Regions from separate parts of the Peribacillus sedimenti genome, predicted to be linked through region 2. Evidence: predicted binding sites of a transcription regulator. Region 2 holds the regulator's gene; the other holds the start of a gene.
The links. The regulator NrdR, encoded in region 2, represses ribonucleotide reductase genes. The targets are predictions, from matches to a motif close to AACACNATATATNGTGTT.
Positions count from the first base shown of each region.

Region 1: V1500_RS18840 (vitamin B12-dependent ribonucleotide reductase) is a predicted target of NrdR. The motif match lies at 8,067-8,084, and genes of this name have one in related genera.

Region 1 is NZ_CP143547.1:3,832,756-3,842,627, reverse strand. It holds gene V1500_RS18875 (YqhG family protein) at 1-59, opposite strand, end outside; gene V1500_RS18870 (DEAD/DEAH box helicase) at 37-1,725, opposite strand; glycine riboswitch at 2,005-2,092, shown strand; gene gcvT (glycine cleavage system aminomethyltransferase GcvT) at 2,390-3,496, shown strand; gene gcvPA (aminomethyl-transferring glycine dehydrogenase subunit GcvPA) at 3,510-4,856, shown strand; gene gcvPB (aminomethyl-transferring glycine dehydrogenase subunit GcvPB) at 4,849-6,306, shown strand; gene V1500_RS18850 (rhodanese-like domain-containing protein) at 6,393-6,776, opposite strand; gene V1500_RS18845 (biotin/lipoate A/B protein ligase family protein) at 6,966-7,802, shown strand; gene V1500_RS18840 (vitamin B12-dependent ribonucleotide reductase) at 8,234-9,872, shown strand, end outside.
Region 2 is NZ_CP143547.1:4,126,201-4,136,072, forward strand. It holds gene thrS (threonine--tRNA ligase) at 1-176, opposite strand, end outside; gene ytxC (sporulation protein YtxC) at 621-1,475, opposite strand; gene dnaI (primosomal protein DnaI) at 1,624-2,562, opposite strand; gene V1500_RS20265 (replication initiation and membrane attachment family protein) at 2,570-3,973, opposite strand; gene nrdR (transcriptional regulator NrdR) at 4,055-4,522, opposite strand; gene V1500_RS20275 (hypothetical protein) at 4,592-5,005, opposite strand; gene speD (adenosylmethionine decarboxylase) at 5,260-5,640, opposite strand; gene V1500_RS20285 (glyceraldehyde-3-phosphate dehydrogenase) at 5,967-6,998, opposite strand; gene coaE (dephospho-CoA kinase) at 7,297-7,899, opposite strand; gene ytaF (sporulation membrane protein YtaF) at 7,918-8,544, opposite strand; gene mutM (DNA-formamidopyrimidine glycosylase) at 8,878-9,705, opposite strand; gene polA (DNA polymerase I) at 9,835-9,872, opposite strand, start outside.

The DNA of each region.
Region 1 (9,872 bases), 290 kb from region 2:
TCGCAATTATTTGAAGAAAAGTATTTAACCAGAAAATCATGAATTTCTTGTTGATGCACGCTGTTCGTCCTCCTTCATATCTTGTGCGAATTGAATGAGCGCGGAAAGATTGTCCATTTTGATTTTCATCTCTCCTTGGGTCCTTGAAGCGCCGACCACATCCACTAGGTATTCCTCAATATTCTTAATGTCCAGCCGTGTCAGAATATCATCCAGTTCACCAATAACTTTTTCAAATAAATTGATTTTTTCATATAGCAATCTTAGAATATGTTCCTCCACTGTATTTCTTGTGGCAAAATTATAAATCATGACATCCTTCTCCTGTCCAAGTCTGTGGACACGTCCTATCCGCTGTTCCAGTCTCATGGGATTCCAGGGCAGATCGAAATTGATAAGATGATTGCAGAATTGAAGATTTATTCCTTCCCCTCCAGCTTCCGTAGCAATGAGGACTTGAATATTTTTTTGAAATAAATCCTTCATCCAGTCCTTCTTGCCGCGTTTGAACCCGCCCCGAAAAGGTACGGAGGTGATACCATTCTGCTTTAAAAACCATTGTAGATATAACTGGGTAGCACGATATTCTGTAAAAATAATGACTTTATCATCGATCTTTTTAATCAGTTCCAGTGCTTTCTCTGCTTTTGAGTTTCGCTCAACTGCGTTGACAATCTCTGTAAGCTCTTCAAGCCGATCAAGCAATTCATCCGGACCGTTCTCGAATTTCAGCCACATATTCCGTAATGTATAAAACACCGCTTCACGGCTGCTGCAGGCCTCCCTTTGCAGAGTCATCGCTGAAAACATATTTCCTGCGCCTTCTACAGTCGCAGGTTTAAAAGCCGAAACCGCATCATACAGAGCCTGTTCTGACGGTGAAAAATCGATAATTACAGTCTCCACATACCTCTTGGTCCATTCAATTCCAGTGTCGGCACGTCTGTTGCGGATCATTACAGTATTGACCAGGCTTTTTAAATGCTTATCTTCATATATGTCTCGTCCTCTGCCTTTATATTTTTCCGAAAACAGGCTTGCATTCCCCAGATGCCCCGGCTTTAAGAGGGATACAAGATGAAATATCTCCTCAACCTTATTTTGAATAGGTGTCGCAGTAAGAAGGAGGCAAAACTTCTTTTTCAGATTTTGAACAAATTCATAGTTTTTGGTCTTATTGTTTTTCAGTTTATGTGCCTCGTCTATGATGACAAGGTCGTAGTCCTGTTCATATACAATCTGCCTGTGCGGCTCCCGCTTGGCTGTATCGATAGACGAAACGATCACGTCGCATGAATCCCATACATAGCTTTTTCTTTGTGCTACTGCCGGTATATGGAACTTGGTGTTTAATTCAAATACCCATTGTGTCACAAGGGAGGCAGGTACCAGGATTAATACTTTTTTAACGAGTCCGCGAATCATATACTCTTTTAATATCAAACCAGCTTCAATTGTTTTTCCAAGCCCGACTTCGTCAGCAAGTATTGCCTTTCCGTTCATATTTTCCACTACTTGTCGGGCAGCCTCCAGCTGGTGTGGGAGCGCCTTGAGCTGGGGCAAATGCTTAGGTGCCTGCAGCCCCTCAAATTCTGGGACAATCAAATGCTTTTCAACCTCTACGGCCAGCTTGTATAGTTCCCAGTTCCCCCATGGTCCATCATTTGAGAATTTAGCCAGGAATTCGTTTGCCCAATCATCATCGAAACTCACATTAATTTTCACCGTGGGTCCCCCAATCTTATATAATACTGGTTGCTATCTTTCTTTATTTACACGATTGAAAAACACGAACGATATATTAAAATTTGCGTCTTATTGTTAGTTTTTGTTGAAAAAAGATTGCAGACTTTTCAAATTTAATGGTAGGATGAATTTAGTATTATAAGTTTCAGTGTGCCATAAAATATGTGGACCGGAATAATCAGAGGGCGGTTATAAAATTGCTCCTCGAAAGTCCGTGTGCCCTATAGTATGGCCATTTTAAAAGGTTAATATAAGCGAATGAAGGCACGGGGAGAGACTACCAATGTAGCGCCGAAGGAGCAAGCTGAAAAGTGAATCTCTCAGGCAAAAGAACTCTTGCTGGACGCGGCTCTGGAGAGCACTGTTTCCAATCTGCGGAAACGGACACCAAAGGGGAAAACCTCATATAGGGTTGTTGCTATGGCGGCCCGGGTAAACTTTCAGGTACCAGGACAGAGAACTTCTTATTGATGTAAGGGGTTTCTCTGTCCTTTTTTTTGCAACAGGACGAGACCATTCATCAATCTATCAATCATGTTTTTTAAGCTCTTCCTGCGACACGAATCGCCACTGCAAGTAAATGGTGCCAGCAGCAACGGTAAAAAGGAAAATGAGAAATTATAAAGCTTGAGGAGGGAATACTTTGTCCGAATTAAAGAGAACGCCATTATTCGAGGTTTATAAAGAGTATGGAGGAAAGACAATTGATTTTGGGGGCTGGGAGCTTCCTGTACAATTCTCGGGTATCAAAGATGAGCATGAGGCGGTACGTACCAGTGCTGGACTTTTTGATGTTTCCCATATGGGTGAAATCGAAGTCAAAGGTCCTGAAAGCATAGCTTTCCTTCAAAGAATGCTAACCAACGACTTATTAAAACTTCAGTCAGGAGATGCACAGTATACTGCCATGTGTTATGAAAATGGCGGTACGGTTGACGACCTGATCGTTTATAAGAAAAGTGATGGCGATTATTTGCTTGTGGTGAATGCGGCGAATACGGAGAAGGATTTCAACTGGCTGCAAACAAACCTGATCGAGGATGTCGAACTAACGAACGTATCATCCGATATTGCACAATTAGCTTTGCAAGGCCCGCTTGCTGAAAAGGTGCTTCAAAAATTATCAGAAAATACGGACTTACGTGAAATTAAGTTTTTTAAATTTAAAGAAAATGTTCTTCTAAATGGAAAAAGTGCCCTGATATCCAGAACGGGATATACAGGAGAGGATGGTTTTGAAATATACTGCCAGAGTGGGGATGCGCTTGAACTTTGGAGGGCGATACTGGAAGCGGGAAGGGAAGAGGGGGTTGTACCAGTTGGGTTAGGTGCACGTGACACCCTTCGTTTTGAAGCCAATCTCCCTTTATACGGCCAGGAGCTGACATCGGACATCACTCCTATCGAAGCAGGGATTGGTTTTGCTGTAAAACCAGATAAAACTGCTGATTTCTTTGGAAAGGCAATACTTGCGGAACAGAAACAAAATGGCGCACCAAGGAAGATTGTCGGACTGGAAATGATAGACCGCGGAATCCCGCGCCATGGTTATCAGGTTTATGCTGGTGATCAGCTGATTGGCGAGGTAACCACGGGGACCCAGTCACCTACATTGAAGAAAAATGTAGGGCTGGCCTTGCTAAACAAAGAGTATGCAGGAATTGGCAATGAATTACAGGTAGAGATCCGCGGCAAAAGGCTGAAAGCCGTTGTAACGGAGACTCCATTTTATAAAAGGCCGCGAAAATAAGGGAGGATATCTTATGAAACATCGTTATTTGCCCATGACAGAGCAGGATAAAAGCGAAATGCTGAATGCAATCGGCGTTTCTTCAGTGGAAGAGCTGTTCAGTGACATTCCTGAAAGTGTGAGGTTTAAAGGGGAATATAACATCAAGCAGGCAAAATCAGAACCGGCTCTATTAAAGGAATTATCTCGATTGGCGGCGAAAAATGCAGATTTAAAGAGTTATACATCATTCCTGGGGGCCGGGGTATATGATCATTATATCCCTGTTATAGTGGACCATGTAATCTCCCGTTCGGAATTTTATACTGCCTATACACCATACCAGCCAGAGATTTCGCAGGGTGAACTGCAGGCAATTTTCGAATTCCAGACCATGATCTGTGAATTGACAGGAATGGATGTAGCAAATTCATCCATGTATGATGGAGGAACAGCTTTAGCTGAAGCGGCTATGCTTAGTGCCGGCCAGACACGGAGAAATAAAATATTGTTATCAAAGGCTGTTCACCCGGAATCAAGGGATGTTGTAAAGTCTTATGCCAAAGGCCAGAATGTCGAGATCATTGAAGTTCCATATAAAGATGGAGTTACAGATTTAGATTCATTGAAAGAATTAATCAATGATGAAATTGCAGGCGTTATTGTACAATATCCAAATTTCTTTGGCCGAATTGAACCGCTTAAAGAAATGGAAGAGGTTATACATGCCCAAAATTCCATGTTTGTTGTGTCGAGCAATCCTGTTGCATTAGGGGCATTAACGCCTCCTGGAAAGCTTGGTGCAGACATCGTTGCAGGGGATGCCCAGCCTTTCGGTATTCCTTCTGCTTTTGGAGGACCGCACTGTGGTTATTTTGCGGTGACTAATAAGCTGGTACGTAAAGTGCCAGGCCGTCTTGTCGGGCAGACGGTGGACGAAAATGGGAAACGCGGGTTTGTGTTGACGCTTCAAGCCCGGGAGCAGCATATCCGCAGGGACAAAGCTACCTCCAATATTTGTTCCAATCAGGCGCTGAATGCCCTTGCGGCTTCCGTTGCGATGACGGCTCTTGGGAAACAGGGTGTCAAGGAGATGGCGATACGAAATATTCAAAAATCCCATTACGCTAAGAATGCGTTAAAGGCAAAAGGGATTGAGATTGTTTTTGAAGGTCCTTCATTCAATGAGTTTGTCATAAAACTGCCAGGCTCATACAAGCAATTAAGTGACAGTTTATACCAAAAGGGAATAATCGGAGGGTTCGACTTAGGCCGGGTGTATCCAGAATTAAAGGACCATATGCTGGTTGCTGTAACAGAATTGCGAACCAAAGAGGAAATACATGAATTCGCTGTAGAATTGGGGGATGGCCATGAATAAGCAAGATCAACCTTTAATCTTCGAAATTAGCACACCCGGACGGATAGGCTACAGCCTTCCGGAAATGGATGTAGAGGCGGTACCGCTAGCGGAGCTGATTCCTGCCGATTATATCCGTGCCGAAGAAGCAGCGCTGCCCGAGGTTTCCGAGTTGGATATTATGCGGCATTACACTGCTTTGTCCCACAGGAATCATGGGGTGGATTCAGGATTTTATCCGCTTGGTTCCTGTACCATGAAATATAATCCGAAAATAAATGAAAATGTTGCCCGCATGAATGGGTTCGCGCATATTCATCCTTATCAGGAAGAACATACTGTACAGGGTGCTCTTGAGTTAATGTATGACTTACAGGAGCATTTAACGGAGATAACAGGCATGGACCAGGTTACCCTGCAGCCAGCGGCAGGAGCCCATGGAGAATGGACAGGGCTTATGATGATTCGCGCGTACCATGAAGCAAATGGAGATACAGCGAGATCCAAAGTAATCGTTCCTGATTCAGCCCATGGTACGAATCCAGCTTCTGCAACAGTGGCGGGCTTTGAAACGGTCACCGTTAAGTCGGACAGTAACGGGCTGGTAGACCTTGAGGACTTGAAAAGGGTTGTAGGGCCGGATACCGCAGCATTGATGCTGACAAATCCGAACACGCTTGGCCTCTTTGAAGAAAATATTCTCGAAATGGCCGAAATCGTCCATGATGCCGGCGGAAAGCTATATTATGACGGGGCAAACTTGAATGCCGTCCTTTCAAAAGCACGGCCTGGCGATATGGGCTTTGATGTCGTTCACTTAAATCTCCATAAAACGTTTACTGGTCCGCACGGAGGCGGAGGCCCAGGGTCTGGTCCTGTGGGAGTCAAGAAAGATTTAATCCCATTCCTTCCGAAGCCATTGGTAGTCAAACATGAAGGAGAATACTTCCTTGATTACGACAGGCCGCAATCCATTGGAAGAGTTAAGCCGTACTATGGAAATTTCGGGATCAATGTCAGGGCATATACGTACATTCGTTCAATGGGGCCTGACGGCTTAAAAGCTGTAACGGAAAATGCAGTCATCAATGCCAATTATATGATGAGAAGATTAGCGCCATTTTATGATCTGCCGTATGACAGGCATTGTAAGCATGAATTTGTTTTGAGCGGCAAAAGACAGAAGAAACTCGGCGTCCGTACCCTGGATATTGCCAAGCGCCTGCTTGACTTTGGATATCATCCGCCAACTATCTATTTTCCTCTGAACGTTGAGGAATGCATGATGATTGAACCGACTGAAACGGAGTCAAAGGAAACTCTGGATGCATTTATAGATGCGATGATTCAAATCGCTACAGAGGCGGAAGAAACTCCAGAAGTGGTTCAGGAAGCGCCTCATACAACAGTCATAAAACGATTGGATGAGACTCTGGCTGCTCGTAAGCCAGTTCTAAGGTACCAACCATAATCTCCAGCCGGGCCTTTAGCAAGGCCCGGTTTCTTTATGAGCTGCACAGGCAGGAATAAAAAAAGAATCCATTGCATCATGGATTCTTAATGTTTAGTTTTAATTTTGCCCTGCCATTGCTTAAATCCGCCCTTTAAATGGTACAAATCATTGTATCCTTTGCGTTTTAGCATTTGCGCTGCCCTTCCACTGCGCAATCCGCTTTGGCAATATAAATAAACAGGCTTGTCCTGTCGAAGTTCCTTTAATCTGGTCTTCATCTGCGTGAGCGGAATATTTCTCGCGCCCAAAATATGGCCCGCCTCGTATTCATTTGCTTCTCTCACATCAATAAGCTGGGCTTTTCTATAACCTTGAATGAATTCTTCCTGAGTCAGTGTTTTCACAGCACGGCGCTGACTGATGAAGTTAAATAACGAGTAGGCTATAAGAGCCGAAACCAGAACTATTAAAAAATATAACACAAGCAATCCCCTTTCTCTCTATAAATGGTACAAACATATTTTATTATATAATCGCTGACTTAGAAACACAAAATTAATAACATATCTTATAAAGGCTATTTTTGCCTTAATCGCTTTCTTTTAAATTTGCCGTAATTTTTGTTACACTACTATGTGGATTCATTAAACTGCTGCAATGAAGAGGGTTGAATTACAATGGAAAAACAAGTATGGGGATTTATTGATTCAGGAGACTGTTCTGCTTCGTACAATATGGCACTGGATGAAGCGTTGCTTAACTGGCATAGCAAGGGGGAAATACCGCCGGTCATCAGATTCTATGGCTGGAACCCGGCTACTCTTTCGATCGGATATTTTCAAAAGGCTGAAAAAGAAATTGACCTAGCACAAGTGCATCAACAAGGCCTGGGGTTTGTCAGAAGGCCCACAGGAGGAAGGGCAGTATTACATGAGCATGAACTTACATATAGCGTAATCGTGACGGAAGAATATCCGGAAATGCCGAAAAATGTAACGGAGGCATATCGGGTAATATCTGAAGGTATTCTAATGGGCTTCCGTAATTTAGGTATGGATGCTTACTTTGCAGTCCCAAGAACGGATGAAGAAAAAGCGGCTTTGAAGGAGCCTAGATCTTCCGTTTGTTTTGATGCACCGAGCTGGTATGAGCTGGTAGTGGAAGGAAGAAAGGTAGCAGGGAGTGCACAGACGAGACAGAAAGGTGTCATTTTGCAGCATGGTTCCATACTGCTGGATCTTGATGATGAAAAATTATTCAGCATGTTTAAATTTCCTAACGAAAGAGTCAAAGAGCGAATGATGAAGAGTTTTCACAATAAAGCGGTAGCCATTAACGATATTTCGTCCAGGAAAATCGATATACAGGAAGCAAAAGAAGCCTTCAAGAAAGGATTTGCCGAAGGCCTCGGGATTGATCTGCAGCCGTATGAACTAACTGAGGGACAGGCAGAAGAGGTAATGGCTCTGGCCAGAACTAAATACGAAAGCAATGAATGGAATTTTATGCGGTAATAATCATCGGTAATGAAATAAGCGGTTCACACCGCTTATTTTTTTTAGAAAGATACTGGAGAATTTCAATAAAATTTTTAGTACTTGTAAACTCCCTTGCGCATATATGACAGGCTATACAAGATGTCAATGTAATCCCCAAAAAAGCAACTCTTAAAATATGTTAAAAATAACTGAATTTCCAACAAAAAATGATCTTTATCTCCATATTTCTTATGAATTTATATTTTTTTGTGTTTGACAAAAATAATTCTCATGACCGATAACACAATATGTAGTATGTTAAAAAATAAATTATATACTATATATTGATTTAGGGGGTTTCGTATGATAGATTTAGGGAACATGATACTTACAAAGATGATCTATTGACTACATATAGACGCGCGGCATATAGAGACAGAAGAGATAGAGCTAAAGGAGAGGTTGCAATGTCAGTGGTAATTAAGCAAGATATGAAGGTTAATGTCGAAAGGTTGAACAAAGACATTTCTTTATTCCCCCAGGTATTTGAGATTACACCGGACATGCACAGGACAAATAAAGGTGTATCCAGGCTGGTCATGATTGACCGGTATTCTTTTAAGGATACCGGGAAAATTACTTTGACCAGCGGAGATTTTGTTGTACTGACCATCAAAGAAGATCCAAAATTCCCGGCGAGAGGGCTTGGGTACATCGTGAACATCGACTGGGAAACCAAGAAAGCCCAGGTTCTTGTTGAAGAAGAATTTCGCGGTGTATTAGACAAGCCGGAAGAGATTGAAACTGGAATTGTCAACCGTTCACTGGATGTAATTGAAAAGCCGCTTGAAATTTATTACGAGCAAATTGCAAAGCGCAACGCAGCAGGGCTTTCAGCTGTTGAAAAAACTGATGACAAGCAGAAAGAATGGTTTGAAAAATTCTATAAAGAATTGGCGGACCTAAATTTTGTGCCAGCGGGGCGAGTCCTATACGGAGCTGGTGCCGATACAGACGTAACATATTTCAACTGCTATGTAATGCCTTTCGTCCAGGATTCCCGTGAAGGAATATCTGAACATAGAAAGCAGGTGATGGAAATAATGAGCCGCGGCGGCGGCGTCGGTACGAACGGTTCTACTCTCCGTCCGCGCAATACTTTAGCTAAAGGCGTTAATGGAAAATCCTCAGGTTCGGTTTCCTGGCTTGATGATATTGCGAAGCTGACTCATCTTGTGGAACAGGGAGGCTCCAGAAGAGGAGCCCAAATGATTATGCTTTCTGATTGGCATCCCGATATTGTGGAATTCATCATTTCAAAGATGCAAAATCCTCGCATCCTGCGTTATCTCGTTGAAAATACAAAGGATGAAACAATTAAAAAGCATGCCAGGGAGAAATTGAAATTTACACCGCTGACTGACCAGGAGGCAGCTATGTATCAGGGGATTGTAAACTATAAAACAATCCCGGGTCTTGGAGGTTTCAATGAAAAGATTATTAAAGAAGCAGAATCGAAGCTTCGAGATGGAGGAAATTATTCCGTACACAATTCAGAGTTTCTGACCGGCGCCAACATCTCAGTCTGCTTAACCAAGGAATTTATGGATGCTGTTGAAAATGATTCCGAATACCAGCTCCGCTTCCCCGATGTTGAGAGCTACGACACTGAAAAAATGAAAATTTATAATGAGGAATGGCATAATGTAGGAGATGTGCGTGATTGGGAGAAACAGGGGCATAAAATCCGTGTGTATCGTACCATTCGTGCGAAAGAGCTATGGAACTTGATCAATATCTGTGCCACATATTCTGCAGAACCGGGTATTTTCTTTATTGACAATGCGAACGATATGACGAATGCGAAGGCGTATGGGCAGCAGGTTGTTGCAACAAATCCATGCGGGGAACAGCCTCTGGCTCCATATTCAGTATGTAACCTTGCTGCCGTAAATCTTGCGGAAATGGCTGATAGGGAGAACAAGACGGTAGACCTTGAGAAGCTGAAACGCACAGTCGAAATCGGCGTCAGGATGCAGGATAACGTCATCGATGCAACACCTTATTTCCTCGAAGCCAATAAAAAACAGGCACTTGGCGAGCGCC
Region 2 (9,872 bases):
GGCCCATCAGCTTCTAGGGGGCGTCTTAAGTCGTACAGTTGTCCGTTGAATTTACCGGCGATTGACTTCTTTTTTAACCCCGGGCTAATCGAAGCTGCAATGTCTTCTGTAGTCGTTCCCCTTTGAAACTCCTTCACCGCTCCATCTGGAAAACTAACTTTAATCATTTCAGACATACAGTCTCACTCCTTCGTTTTAATTAATTCGTTTTGCCAGGGGCCTGGCTATTTCCGGGATAAACGCAAAAAAGCCCGCCCCTGTATATAAATACAGGGACGAGCTTATTAATTGTTTTATATAAACCCGCGGTTCCACCCTCGTTTCAATCCGGCTAAGCAGATCGACACTTATAACTGATAACGGCAGCATCCCGTCAGCCAATACTTACACGAATGCTTTCATAGCTGAAGTTTAGAGGTGGTAGGTGCCCTAACCGTATTAGGAAGCTTTCAGCCATGTCTTCCCTCTCTGCAAACCGTTTTTAGAATACCCATATCCTCATCATAACTTATGGAAATATTATGTTTCATAGTATGTAGGAAATTATAATTTGTTATGTACAGAAAATCAAGTCAAATTAAGAAGAATTTTAAGGTATGGATGAAGTGCTCTTTCTATAATTACTCACCAATCGGTGTCTGTACCGCGCTGTAAAAGCCTTTAACAGAACGGACGACAGTACGCTCCTCAAATATGCGGATGACAGTTTGAATCAGCCCGTCCTCCCTTTCATCCGTATATATTTGCAAGGTTTGGGGCGCTATGGAGATTAGCGGTGCAATGGTCGTCGAATCAATATACACCGGATTCTCCGACAATAGCTTTCTGTCGATCAATTTATGTATCACCTGTTTCCCCATTTCCCTAAATTGCGAGTCATAAAAGTGGAAGCCGTTATGGTGCAAAAGGTGGATTACATCCATTTTCGATTCGGTATTATTTAAAAAATCGCGAAGGGTTGCGATGAAGTTTTGGTAGTCCTGCTCCAATTTATATTCATCAATTGCATTCTCAACGAATACGAGCAGCGATTCATGGAAGGATTTCAATCGAAATGTAGCAAACGAATCAAATGAGAACGAAATGTGCCCGAGCAAAAAACTGCATAGTCCTTCATGGAGAATCTGTCTTTCTTTTGAAAAAATGGCATCGCGTGTTTCAATCATTTTTGTTTCGATAAGGGAGTACGCAATTTCTACGATTGTATCAATCTCTTCCTGTTCCCGATAAAAGAACTTTTGCCTTAGGATGTTTTCCATCAGGCTAAGGAGTTTATGTTCAAGTAGAAACCTGTAAAACACATCGCTCAGCAAATTGACGAGCTTGCCCGTATAGTTTGCCTTCATATTAACAAACAATCCCTTTTCATCTTCAAATACTATATATTCATTTAATTCCCGCCCAAATGGATGGGCAGAAACATACTGTAGCATTTTCATGGCTTCTGATGGTTTTTCAAAATGAATGTATAACAATAAAACCCCCCCTAAACCCTTTCCTGATATATGTATATGGAAGGGCCGGTTTGTTTAGAAGTAGAATGGGTACCAGTTTGGGACAAATATGACTGCTAGACTACAAAAAAAAGCAAGCCAGTGTCAGCGGCACTGGCTTGCATGGTATTCATGCCCTTCTGTTCTCTCCCTGAAGCAGAAGAGGTTCGGCAAGATATTTGATTCGTTCCATGATTCTTGCTGCCTTGACCTCCTCTTTCTCTCCTCTCTGAGAAAAGGTAAAGTGATTTTGAAGGCCAGCGTAATCAAAATTGGATGTAAAGAAGGTGGGCATATTTTCAAGCATCCTGAATTGTAAAATCGGACCTAGAACTTCATCCCTTGCCCAGCTGCTCATCGTTTCTGCACCGAAATCATCAAACATGAGCACCGGAGCTTTCTTTATCATTTCAATTTTTTCGTTAACTGTGTTATCTCCTATAGCTGCCTTGATTTCGCGTAAAAAGTCTGGAACATACACAATCATGGAAGGTATATTCTTTGCTGCCAATTCATTGGCTATTGCCCCCAGCAAATAGGTCTTGCCTACGCCAAAACTCCCATATAAGTACAGCCCTTTTTGCTTCTTGCCTTCAGCATACTCTTCGACAAAGCTGGTTGCCTTGTCGACTGCCTCCATTCGATAATCACCTCTGTCGCTCTGATAAAAATCTTCAAGTGTCGCCGACAGGATTTCCTTAGGAACGTAGAGGCTTTGGATGAGTTTTTGCTGCTTGCTCTTTTCATCATGAATAAGCTTGCGTGGACAAGCTTCATATTGCAGGTCTATCAAGTTGCCACGTATGACAAGCTTTGGGTGATACCCCTGCATCATGTTAATACAGCCGTCCAGGCTTGGGCATTTATCGCACATCTTGCTTTGGGCTGAAAATTCATAGAGTTTGCTTAAACTTTTGTCAACCATTTCCTTTGTGATACGGGAGCTGTTTTCATTCAGAAAAAGCCTGACGCTTTTGTCGTTAAGAACCTCATTTTTTAGATGTTCATAGCGTTTAAGAAAATCTGTACTGTTTGTGAGTTTGCTTAAAGAATCGCCGATTTTTTCCATTATTCATTCACCCCCTGCTTTTTAGCTTCTTCAGTCTTTCCTCCAGCTGGCGTTTACGTTCCTCGGTTTCTTTATCCGCTTTGTTTTGCTTTCTATCCGCCATTGCTGGAGCATTCTCTTCTTTCAGCCACTCCGGAACTATTTCACTCCTGGTAGCTCTTTTTTGTATATTCCTGCCATCCTTTTTGCCTTGAGCCCATAATTGATACTGGTTTTCCTCCCGTTTTGCCAGATCCATCGCTTGTTTAACAGTCTCAACCTTTTTCCGTGCCCAATGACTGGCAATTTTCTCAATATAGCTCTTAGTTAGCTTCATATCCGTCTTTAGCATTACATACTCAATGAGGACATTCACGACGCCCGGATTCAAGTTTTGGTTCATCATAATTCCTTCGATAATCTGCAAATCTGAATTAGATGGCTCCGCACCGCCAGAGAGCTGCATTAATCTTTCTCTGGGAGACACAGTTTCCAAATGGCGAATCAGCTGTTCCTCCTTGGTAACAGGCTCATTTTTTTGTGACTGCAATATCGCAGGCTGCACTCTGTCAATCAAGGAGGGCATCTCATTGCTATACTCTATCTGATACCAGTCTCTTGCCGCTTTTCGGAGGGCTTCAATATCAATTTCATTCTGCACATCCAAGGAACCAATCACAAGCTTCTGCATTTGCAGAACGTCAATACCATATAGGAAAGAAAGCTTGGCAATGGTATCCTTCACCTTTGGAGTGAAAGCCTTTGAGGGTATTAAGGAAGACTTAATGCCGGCGAGCAAAAGGTCAAAATCAAACAATTCATCAAATCCCTTTGTGTCTCCAGCCTGCGCCTTACTAAAGAAATTGGTTCCTTTTTCAGGAAGCAGCTCCTCTCTCGCTTCGTCAGTGACATATAGAGAATCCAACTGGTCTGAGGCAAATACCTCTGTAAACGACTTTGTCACATTATCATATTGGTCTGTAGCTATCACTTGGTCGGAAAAAAGCTTTTTGAGCCTGCCAAATTGGACCTTACCCACTTTTTTATACAAATAAATATTTAGCATGCCGTCCGTAAAAAATTGCTCCGGTGAAAGAGGAGCATTCAATTCATAAACAAAATTGGTTTCCTCTTCTCCTTTGTTTTTATAAACATTGAGCAGCCCTATGCCTTCCAGTTTAATCCTTGCCGAATAAATGTCTGCCAGGTTAAGTCCCATTGCATTCATTAAATTATAATGAAGCGAGGATTGTGACCAGAGGCGGTTTTCTTCCAATTCACTCCATAGAGTCATATACAAACTGACGCAAACCGGTCCGATTAAAGGCTGGTATAGCAGAGTAATTATTTTACGGTCGTATTCATGAAGAAGCCCAGCAGCCGATACCATATATCTGTCTACCGGAAGCAGTTCTTGCCAATGCTTTGTCATAGCTTCAAAACCTTTCCTTTCACTCTTTCATCGAAACACTCTCTAGGTGGCAAGCTAAAAAAGAGCCAAAGGATGATTTCTTCAGCTCTGATTTCGTTCTTTATTTATTAGTTCCTTAAGTTCATCTATGAAGACATTGATATCTTTAAATTGCCTGTAAACCGAGGCAAAGCGCACGTATGCCACCTCATCCACCTTGGCAAGCTTGTCCATTACCATTTCACCAATATCGTCGCTTTTCACTTCCGAGACCCCCTGGTTCCGTAGCTCCTTTTCGACGTGATTGGTAATATCCTCAAGTTCTTTTAAGGGAACCGGCCTTTTTTCACAGGCCTTAATCAGCCCACGCAATATTTTATCCCTGCTGAACTCTTCACGGGTTCCTTCTTTTTTAACTACAATAAGCGGTATTTCTTCCACCTTTTCAAATGTAGTAAATCGGAATCCGCATGCCTCGCATTCCCTTCGCCTTCGTATCGATTTACTCTCATCTACCGGGCGGGAATCCAACACTCTTGTTCCATTATATTGACAGGATGGGCACTTCATAACAATCAGCTCCGGAATCAAATGATTATACTTTGTAATGAAAAACAGGTGTACAGTACAGGAGAGAACTTACGGACGGATGCCCCTTCCCCGCTTTCCTGCACCTATGGTTGTAAGTTTTTGATCAAGGCCGCCGTATGCCTCGCTAATTTGCTTTCTTAACGCAGGGTAAATTCCAGCAATAGACTTTTTATCCGAAGAAGCAGTAAAGTCAACAGCTGTTTCAAATGGTTTAACAGTTATGCATGTCGCTACCAGAAATATTTTTGGAGAAGTAAGCGTTTCTATAAACATTTCTCCATGCTCCTTGGAGACAGACCGTATTTTATAATTGCGTTGATTGGAAAACACTTCTTGCAGCGAAGATAGGGCCTGGTCTGCCGTAGCTTTATAGTATCTGGTCAAAAGCTGTTCATCCGAATGCTTTTCACTTGTTTCGCACTGCTGTGAATATCTTTGGAACAATGTCTGAAACAATCCCACTTATACATCATCCTTAGACTTAATTTCAGGTTTATTTTATAAAAATTTGAACTCCCGCACACATTTCTCCGAGCCAAAGACACCGGCTCCCTGCATGATGATACCCCTATTATACATGTTTATGTGAAATTTAAATAGCGAATCAAATAACAAATGCTTATGTAAAACTTGTCACTTCACGCTTCTACCGGAATACACATAGTTTTGCATCAAAAAAGAGATGCAGTCAATTCTACATCTCTTGCGGCTTCTTCTTATAGGGCATTTGCCTTGTTTTGTTTAACTTGAACAGGACCCATGCCACGAGGAAGTTCAATAATTTCGCGAGTCTGTGCATGTAATGCTTCTGCAATATAGTCTGCAGCAATGTTAGGATCTAGATCTCCGCATGTGTAGACATCAATGCTTGCGTAACCATGTTCGGGAAAACTGTGAATGGTCAAATGTGATTCAGAAATGATGACCACACCGCTTACTCCCTGTGGCGCAAACTTATGGAAAGTTACTTCACGTACCTCTGCACCAGATTTCAATGCAGCATCAACAAAGATTTGTTCAATTAACTGAACATCGTTTAATTTTCCAACGTCACAACCCCAAAGCTCTGAAATGACATGCCTTCCCATTGTTTCCATGTTCAAGTTCCCCCTTTAAACATGATTTGGAATCTAACCCAATAATCTAACAAACAACTACCACGGGGGAAAGTTAGTCCAAAGAGGTCCTAACCCTTTAAGTAGCTATTTATGAACTATAACAAGTTCACGAGTCATAGTATACTTTGTTTATTTTTGATTTGCAATAAATCTATTTATTTTTTTAGGTTCTATATTCCTCCCCAGGTTGACCGCAATATAGAAGCATTCTTAATTATTAAAAGCCGACTTTGCAGCTATGAAATGTTTTATGTCAAAAAAAACCTGCTGATGAGAACAGCAGGTTTAGCAGGCAGGTATCCTATTTATCCAACCTTGACGTGTTGCATGCTAAGCAATTCATGGGCTACATATTTCGCAAGATCCACTACTCTTGTTGAATATCCCCACTCATTATCGTACCAGGCAAGCACTTTTACCTTAGTTTCTCCAATCACCATGGTAGAAAGCCCATCAATGATAGCAGAGTGTGGATTGCTGTTAAAGTCAACGGAAACCAATGGCTTTGTCGTAAAATCCAAAATGCCGCTTAAAGATCCTAATGAAGCAGCTAAGAAAGCATCGTTAATCTGCTCAACGGTTACCTCCTGCTTTAAATCCACGACCAGGTCTACCAGGGACACATTAGGTGTAGGGACACGGAGTGCCATACCATGAAGCTTGCCCTTCAAATGGGGCAGTACAAGCGAAAGAGCCTTGGCAGCTCCGGTAGTAGTCGGAATGATACTTTGTCCGCAAGCACGTGCACGCCTTAGGTCCTTATGCGGGTTATCTATATTTTTCTGATCGTTTGTATAGGCATGTACTGTTGTCATTAAACCATTCTCTATCCCAAATTGCTCATCCAGTATCTTCACCACAGGTGCCAGACAATTGGTTGTACAAGATGCGTTAGAAATGACATGGTGCTTATCGATTTTAAGCGCGCCCTCATTTACACCCATTACAATGGTAACATCTTCATTTTTACCTGGAGCAGTCAGAATCACTTTTTTGGCGCCAGCCTCCAGATGCTGTGCTGCTTTCTCCCTATCATTGAATTTACCAGTTGCTTCTATGACGATATCTATGTTCATCTCTTTCCACGGAAGCTGTTTTGGATCCCGGTTGTTTATTAACTGAACACGGTGGCCATTTACTATGAGAGCACCTTCCTCGGCAGCCACCTCTCCTTCAAATTTTCCATGATTTGTATCGTATTGTATTAAATGAGCTAATGTTTCTGCAGGATAGCTTGCATTAATTGCTATAATATCGAGATTACCTTCCAATATTGCCTGACGGAAAACCATTCTTCCAATTCTACCAAACCCGTTGATTGCTATTCTCGCCTTCATTTATTCGGCCCTCCAGAATTAATGTTATACTTTTTCGGATTATTCTTGGAATTAGTATAACATATTAACGAAAAAATGTGAGGACTAAATGTATAATTTTTTTAATTTTCCAACCTGTTTGTAATTTATCTTGTAAAATATCTATTTTCATCAAATTCATACAAAAAAGGAAAGCCCAAGTCGGCTTTCCTGATGTTATATACGGGTTTTTGGAAAAATACATTTTGGTATCATGCTACGGTTATGCCCAAGAATCACCATGCCAGGTTAATCCCGTCCTGGAGTTAGAAACCAAGATTTATAGAATACCCATATTATGCAAGGCGGCTTTAACCTGACGCTTCGTTTCAGAGATATCTCCATTATTATCAATGACTACGTCAGCCAGTTCTTTTTTTTGAGTAAGCGGCATTTGAGAGGAAATTCTGGCCTTAGCTTCCTTTTCATCCAGCTGGTTTCTGTTCATTAAACGTCCCAATTGAATATCAGGGTCAACATAAACAAGAATCGTTTTATCCACCATATGGGTTAGATTGCTTTCAAACAGAAGAGGAATATCCATAAAAACCGTGTTTTCTCCACGCAAGAAAGCCAGCTCCTTTTGTTCATTCATCCATGCCCTAACAGCTGGATGGACAATACTATTCAGCAACAGCCTCTTTTCTTCATTATGAAATATTATTGCTCCCAATCTGGGGCGGTTGATCGATCCGTCAGCACCAATGATTTCTTGCCCAAATGCTTCCACGATTTGATTGAATGCCTTCTCCCCCGGTTCGGCCACCACTCGTGCTGCTATATCTGCATCGATAATTATATAGCCTAATTCCTCTCTGATATAACTGCTGACTGTACTCTTGCCGCTTGCAATTCCCCCGGTAATGCCTATCACCTGTCCCATACAAAGCTCCTTAATCGTTCAAAATTTTATAACTCCGATTATGATAAGTAAAACTCCGGGAAGAAAAGTAATTTTTCTAATTAGATGGTTCTCTGCCAGCAGCTTTCCGCTCTGTACGCCTCCCCATATGAATAAACCGCTCATGGACGCTGAGATTATAGACAGAATGATAGGTGATATGCCAATCATAGCCGCCGCTATCCCAGCACCAAAGGCATCCAAAGAAAGAGCCAATCCAAGCATGAAGGCTTCAATCCCATTGATTGCACCTGATTTATCAAAATCAGCTGTTAAAGGTTTGCGCAGAATGTTGATAACTAATCCAAGAGACTTGATTTCCAGATTAATCAAAGTTTTCTCATGCTTTTCTTCCATTTGTTTTTCGGGCCTGAAATATTGATATACCACCCAGCATCCAATGAAGATAAGTATCGAGCCGCCAATCTTTTCTGCAGTTACTGCTGAGAAAAAACGGCTAATCATTTCCCCAATCGTCATGGAAACACCTAGACTGATAGCAGAACAACATGCAATCACTGCTATAGATGCCACTGAAATCTTCATTTTTTTCAGCCCATATGTCAGTCCTACGCCAAAACTGTCAATACTTACGGCAAAAGCAAGAAATAATAGCTGCAGCCACATATAATGGACGCTCCCTCCCTCCCTAGTGCTAGGATAGTATATGGAAGGAGCAAATTGGGTGTGTGTCATTATTACAAACAAAATCGGCAATTGAAATTATGTGACATTCTTTTCTTGCTGCAGGCGTTCAGCCCATTCGGAATCATTAGATATGCGTTGAAGTGCCTTGGGAACATCCTCCTTGCGTTAAGTCTTATGCCTGCTGCGGCTGGATGAACGGTCTGATTTTTCTCATTATACAACTAGTTGGCGCTAGCCGTTGTGGCTGCAGGGGAACGGCCACCTCGATGTCTTAAGTCTGTCGCGATTTTTGGAGCCTTTCGTTTTTCTTAATTACAGTGGCTGGCAGGATGGACATATATGAGTCCCTCTTCCGCCTACTGTCAGCTTTTCAAGCGGTTTGCCGCAGCGCTTGCACTCCTCGCCCTTTCGTCCGTAAACGAAAAGCTCAAGCTGGAACATCCCGATTTGTCCCTGAGAGTTGACATACGACCGGATAGTACTGCCGCCTTTCTCAACGGCTTCCGATAATGTTTGGACAATTTCATTGTGCAAGCGTTCGATTTCCTCATCAGTTAATGTCGATGCGATTCTTTCAGGATGTATTCCTGACCTGAATAAGGATTCATCAACATATATATTGCCAATACCCACTACTATGGTTTGGTCGAGGAGAACGGGTTTTATTTTTCTGTTCGTTCTTGCCAGCCTTTCAGCCAAATATTCTATAGTAAATCCTTCGGACAAAGGTTCAGGACCAAGGTGGAGAAGAGGCAGCTCATTTAATTCCCTGCCCTTTGCGAACAGATGCATCGTGCCGAATTTCCGGACATCGCGATATCTCAACTGGGATCCGTCGGTAAAGTTAAAGATTACATGTGTGTGCTTATCATAAGGCTCCTCTTCAGGATAGAGCCCATATTTTCCTTCCATCCTCAAGTGGGAAACCATAGCATAGTCATCCAGCTGGAAAATTAAAAATTTCCCCCTTCGCCCTATCGAATGAATAGTCTGCCCCTTGAGGGCGTCGCGGAACTGTTCAACATCGAGCGGTGCTTTAATTATTTTTGGCCAGAAAACCGAAACATGATCAATGGTTTTCCCCACCACAAGCTGTTCAAGTGTCCTCCGTACTGTTTCAACTTCAGGTAGTTCAGGCATATGGCGCCCTCCTTTCAAGATAGATCCCTTTTCTGTTGTTGAAGGAGCCGGGCCATCTTTTAAAATGCTTTATATTTTATAGCTCACTCGCAAACAATATATAAACCATGATTTAGAACAAATTCTAGATTATTTTGCATCGAACCACGTAGGGCCATATGCATAAT